2 regions of the Pantoea sp. X-Soil-ISGK-275 genome follow, and region 2 is predicted to be linked to the other one. Evidence: predicted binding sites of a transcription regulator. Region 2 holds the regulator's gene; the other holds the start of a gene.

Region 1 (3,110 bases), 500 kb from region 2:
GGTACCGAATGATGCGCTGGAAAGCGGTGACTGGGATCGTATTACGCGTCTGGCGCGTGAAGCGGTTGAAGGGGCGCGTGCATAAATTGGTAGGGTCGCCATTCATGGCGACCTTTCAACTTACACTTAACCTTCCACTTTCACCGCTGCCGCACTGGCAACGGCGCGCGCGATAGCGTCATCGGTGTTTTCACCGGTCGCCAACGCCACACCCAAACGGCGCTGACCGGCAATCTCCGGCTTACCAAACAGGCGCAGCTGCAACCCGACACCCAGCGCCGCTTCGATATTCCCGAATTGCACGTTCTGGCTGTTCAGCTCAGGCAGAATCACTGCCGACGCCGCAGGGCCGTATTGACGAATGCCGCCAATTGGCAGACCGAGGAAGGCGCGCACATGCAATGCGAACTCGGACAGATCCTGCGAAATCAGCGTAACCATACCGGTATCGTGCGGACGCGGTGACACTTCGCTGAGCACCACGTCATCACCACAGACGAACAGCTCCACGCCAAACAGGCCGTATCCGCCCAGCGCTTTCACCACATTGGCGGCGATATCCTGCGCGCGTTGCAGCGCCAGTTCACTCATCTGCTGCGGCTGCCATGATTCACGATAATCGCCATCTTCCTGACGATGACCAATCGGCGCGCAGAAGTGGATGCCATCCACCGCGCTGATGGTCAGCAAAGTGATCTCGAAATCAAACTTCACCACGCCTTCAACGATCACGCGTCCCGCACCGGCACGTCCGCCTTGCTGCGCATAATCCCAGGCTTTGTCCAGTTGGCTGGCTTCGCGGATAAAGCTCTGGCCTTTACCGGATGAGCTCATCACCGGCTTAACGATGCACGGGAATCCAATCGCTTCAGCGGCGGCCACAAAATTCTCTTTGCTGTCAGCAAACTGGTAAGTCGAGGTCGGTAACGACAACTCTTCCGCTGCCAGACGACGAATGCCTTCGCGGTTCATGGTCAGACGTGCGGCGCGTGCGGTTGGCACCACTTTCTGACCTTGCGCTTCCAGCTCCAGCAGTTTTTCGGTGGCGATGGCTTCAATTTCAGGCACCACGAAGTGCGGCTTTTCCTGGGCAATCAATGCGGCCAGCGCGTCACCGTCCAGCATGTTGATCACATAGCTGCGATGCGCCATGTGCATCGCTGGGGCATCGGCGTAACGATCCACCGCAATCACTTCCACACCCAGACGCTGGCACTCTAGTGCCACTTCTTTGCCTAATTCGCCTGAACCTAACAGCATGACACGCGTAGCGGCAGGGCGCAGCGCGGTTCCGAGAGTCGTCATAATTTCACCTTAGCAGTCAAAATGCGCGCGCAGTATAAACGAAAACGTTTGCGTACTCACGCTTTCGCCACGATCAGGTTTGCCATACTTTTCCCGCTCTGACGTTAACTGACATAGCCTGCGGCAGCATGGAGAACGGAAAATTAAACGGGAGTTAAACGATGAGTAATTGGCTACAGCAAATTCAATCGGTGCTGGCGAAGAAGGGCGGTGACGGAAAATCGGGCGGCTTAAGTGACATGCTGGCACCCGGCGCATTGGGCGGGCTGGCGGGATTGCTGGTGGGCAGTAAATCCACGCGTAAGCTGCTGACCAAATATGGCGGCAAAGCCTTGTTGTTGGGCGGCGGCGCGGCGGCGGGCGCGCTGCTGTGGAATAAGTACAAACAGCGCATACGTGAAACCCATCAGGACGATGCGGGCTTTGGTCAGCTGCAAACGCCGATGGATCAACGTGCAGAGCGATTAGTCACGGCGCTGGTGTTCGCGGCGAAAAGTGACGGTCATATTGACGATCAGGAGCGCGCCGCGATTGAGCAAAACATTCAGCAGGCGGGCTACGGCGCGCAAGCCGAAGCGTTGATTCAGCAGGCAATGAATCGCCCGCTCGATCCCAACTGGCTGGCCGCTGATGTTAAAAACGAAGAAGAGGCGCTGGAGCTCTATTTCCTCAGCTGTGCCGCCATTGATGTCGACCACTTTATGGAGCGCAGCTATCTCTCCGCGCTCGGCGATGCGCTGAAAATTCCCCAGGATGTGCGCGACGGTATTCAGCGTGATATCGACGCGGAAAAAGCCGCGTAATCCCCTACGAAGGTTGCATCTGCAGCCTTCGTTTTCCCTGTCTGGTTTGCCCTGCGCAAAGTGATGCTGCGTGCAGCTTGGCATCACGCGCGATTAGTGCCACGCTTGCTGAATGTTGTCCTTCAGTGAGAAGAGCCTAATGAATCAGCCACACGCGAAAAAAATTCCCCATGCCATGAATCTGCACGGTGAAACGCGCATCGACAATTATCACTGGTTGCGTGATGACGACCGCGAGAATCCAGAAGTGCTGGCCCATCTGCATGCCGAAAATGATTATGGCCGCGCCATGATGGCGTCGCAGAACCCGCTGCAGGAACGGGTGCTGAAAGAGATCGTCGACCGTATTCCGCCGCAGGATCACTCGGTGCCCTATGTGAAAAATGGTTATCGCTATCAAAGCCGTTATGAAGTGGGCAACGAATATCCCGCCTATTTCCGCCAGCCGCTAGACGCGCCGGCTGAGGAGCCGTGGCAGCTGCTGCTCGATGGTAACCAACGCGCCGCGCACAGTGATTTTTACACCATGGGCGCGCTGGCGATTACGCCAGACAATCAGGTGATGGCGTTAGCGGAAGATTTCCTGTCGCGCCGTCAATATGGCATTCGCTTCCGTAATCTGCAGAGCGGCAGCTGGTATCCGGAACTGCTGACCAATGCATCCTCCAGCGTTGCCTGGGCCAACGATTCCCGTACGCTCTATTACGTGCGTAAGCATCCGAAAACGCTGCTGGCGTATCAGGTTTGGCGCCATGAGCTGGGACATCCGCAATCTGACGATCAGCTAGTGTATGAAGAGAAGGATGATTCCTTCCACGTGAGCGTGCACAAAACCACCTCCGAGCACTTCATTCTGATTGCGCTATATAGCACCAACACCAGCGAAATTCTGCTGATCGATGCTGAATATCCGGATGCGCAGCCGCAAACATTTTGCCCACGTCGGCGTGATCACGAATACAGCATCGATCACTACAATCATCAGTTCTACATCCGCTCGAA
Region 2 (3,110 bases):
CTTCGGCGCTGGTCACTTGATCAGATTTCTCTCACTTTGCCGCAGTCTGCTTTCATTCAGCCTGCTTAACCTGTAACCGGATTATGCGTCTACTAATTACGCTTTTCATACTGGCTTTCGCCCAACTGTTTTTTAATGTGGCTGCTGCATCTCCGCATGCGCCCGTTAATGCCAGTTCGCTTAAAGCAGAGAAAAAGAGCGCACGTGAAGACGAGCGCCGCAAACGACGCCCGGTGAAAACCACCACCAAAAAATCGCGCCTGACAGCTGTTCAAAAATTCAAACTCAAAAAACAGACCAAAACAGAAACCGCGCTGCACAAGACCACCAGCAAAAAATCCCCGCTGAAACTTTCTGCTAAGAAATACGGTCATCAACGTCTAGCGAAGAAAACACCTGAGATCGCCGTCGATGATGAAGCGTTAGCGCTGACCGGCATCAAAATGAGTAAGGCGCACCGCCAGCGTTATCAAAAGGCGCGTGAAACGGCGATGACCAAATTGATGGGCCAACTCGGCAAACCCTATCAATGGGGCGGTGCTTCGCCACATACCGGTTTCGACTGCAGCGGCTTAGTGTGGTACGCCTATAAAGATCTGGTGAAATTCAAACTGCCACGCACCGCTAATGAGATGTATCACCTGCGCGATGCGGCACCGATTAAACGTGAAATGCTCGAGAAAGGCGATTTGGTGTTCTTCCGCATCAATAATCGCGGCACTGCCGATCATGTGGGCGTGTATCTCGGCAACGGGAAATTCATTCAGTCGCCGCGTACCGGCAAAGATATTCAGATCAGCGCATTGGGTGAGGATTACTGGCAGAAACACTATGTGGGCGCGCGTCGCATGATGACGCCAAAAACTATTCGCTAGTTGTTGCGCAACAATCATAAAAAAGCCGGATGCTGTTCTCAGCTCCGGCTTTTTTGTTAATGCATGATCGCGGTAAAGCTGAAGGCGATAATCATCAAAAGTGCGCCAACAGTGGTCATTAGCGCCAGTTTCAGGTCGGTATTCATCACAACTCCTTAGTCACACAATTATTAGGGTTAAAGCGATTTTCGCACAGCAATGGGCAAAAATCTCGTGTTATACGCATCAGCTTGCTAGAATCGCCGCCTTTCGTTGCGCAACAGATTTTGCGCATGCTGTATCAACAGCGTGATGAAGTGATTTCGCCTGCTAAAACACACCGTTTTGCCCGCTTTTTTGGGCTGTAAAAGCATTAGCAGACGCAAACGTTTAACAATATACTTATCAGTAAGTTGCGATAAGCCCAGGAGTACCATTTTCATGGCAACAATTAAAGATGTCGCAAAACGCGCGGGTGTCTCAACCACCACGGTTTCGCATGTCATCAACAAAACGCGTTTCGTTGCGGAAGAGACGCGTAACGCCGTATGGGAAGCGATCAAAGAATTACACTACTCGCCGAGTGCCGTGGCGCGTAGTCTCAAAGTCAATCACACCAAAACCTTGGGTCTGCTGGCGACCTCCAGCGAAGCGCCCTACTTCGCTGAAATTATCGAAGCGGTGGAGAACCGGTGTTTCGAACGCGGCTATACGCTGATTCTCGGCAATGCGCACAACGATCTGCAAAAGCAGCGCGCTTACCTGTCGATGATGGCGCAAAAGCGCGTCGATGGATTGCTGGTGATGTGTTCGGAATATCCAGACGATTTGCTGCAGATGCTGGAAGAGAACCGCAATATCCCAATGGTGGTGATGGATTGGGGCGCGTCACGCGGTGATTTCACCGATACCGTGCAGGACAATGCGTTTCAGGGCGGCTATCTCGCCGGGCGTTATCTGATTGAACGTGGTCATCGCGATATCGGTGCCATTCCCGGCCAGATGGAGCGCAACACCGGCGGCGGACGTCACGCTGGCTTCCTGCAGGCGATGAGCGAAGCGGGCATCACGGTGCGTCCGGAATGGGTGGTTCAGGGCGACTTTGAACCTGAATCGGGCTATCAGGCGATGCAGCAGATTTTAAATCAGAAACAGCGTCCAACTGCGGTGTTCTGCGGCGGCGATATCATGGCGATGGGCGCGATTTGCGCTGCTGATGAGATGGGTTTGCGCGTGCCGCAGGATATCTCAGTCATTGGCTACGATAACGTGCGCAACGCGCGCTATTTCACTCCAGCGCTGACCACCGTGCATCAGCCAAAAGCCGAACTGGGTGAAAAAGCGCTGGAAATGCTGCTGGATCGCATCACCAGCAAGCGTGAAGATCCGCAAACCATCGAAGTCCAGCCAACGCTGATTGAACGCCGTTCGGTGGCGTACGGTCCATTCCGCGACTATCGTCGCTAAGCCGACACTTCGCTGAGCCATTCATGGTTCAGCGTTTCAGCATCCCCGAGATAAGCCAGTAACCACTCCAGCGCCGGTGACGCGCGCTGTTCTGACCAGCTGACGCAGCACGGACTGTCCGGAAAGGCCTGCGGCAGTGCCAGTTCCACCAGTTTATGGCTGTCCAGCAGCGGACGCGCCAGATGGCCCGGCACCATTCCAACGCACAATCCTGCCAGCAAACAATCCATCCCGGTTTCCCACTCCGGCACCACCAACCGCCGCTGATTATCCAGCGTCCACGTCATACGGCGCGGCAACGCACGCGAGGTATCTTCCAGCACCAGCGATGGCCACGCCCGTAATGTTTCATCATCCAGTTCCGTGCTGTTGACCAGCGGATGGTCGGGACTCACCACACAGCGCCAGTTCAGCGCGCCCATATCCTGAAAGGCAAAACGTCCACCCACCGGGATCGCCTGGGTCGCGCCAATCGCCACATCAACCCGGCCATCAGCCAACGCATCCCATACGCCGTTGAACACTTCGTAGCTGATAATCAGCTCCATATCGGGAAAATGGCGATAGAAATCCTTCACTAACTGCCGCGTGCGCTGCGGTTTAACAATGCAGTCAACCGCGATACTTAGCTCCCCGCGCCAGCCATTCGCCAGTTGCTGACACTGTCGACGGGTTGCCAGCATTTTTTTGATAACAGATCGTCCTTCACGTACAAAATGCTCCCCCGCCGGTGTCATCACCACTTCGCGGTGCTGACGCTCAAAAAGCGGCACCGCCAGCCAGCTTTCC

The links. The regulator PurR, encoded in region 2, represses purine synthesis genes. The targets are predictions, from matches to a motif close to CANGCAAACGTTTGCNTG.
Region 1: the regulator PurR is predicted to act here: its motif matches at 1,343-1,360, upstream of purT (formate-dependent phosphoribosylglycinamide formyltransferase).

The regions. Positions count from the first base shown of each region.
Region 1 covers NZ_AP035976.1:2,398,038-2,401,147, reverse strand. The annotation lists gene AC6I8A_RS11265 (bifunctional 4-hydroxy-2-oxoglutarate aldolase/2-dehydro-3-deoxy-phosphogluconate aldolase) at 1-85, shown strand, start outside; gene purT (formate-dependent phosphoribosylglycinamide formyltransferase) at 127-1,305, opposite strand; gene AC6I8A_RS11255 (tellurite resistance TerB family protein) at 1,467-2,108, shown strand; gene AC6I8A_RS11250 (prolyl oligopeptidase family serine peptidase) at 2,248-3,110, shown strand, end outside.
Region 2 covers NZ_AP035976.1:1,894,757-1,897,866, reverse strand. The annotation lists gene AC6I8A_RS08860 (C40 family peptidase) at 84-875, shown strand; gene cydH (cytochrome bd-I oxidase subunit CydH) at 932-1,021, opposite strand; gene purR (HTH-type transcriptional repressor PurR) at 1,296-2,321, shown strand; gene punR (DNA-binding transcriptional activator PunR) at 2,318-3,110, opposite strand, start outside.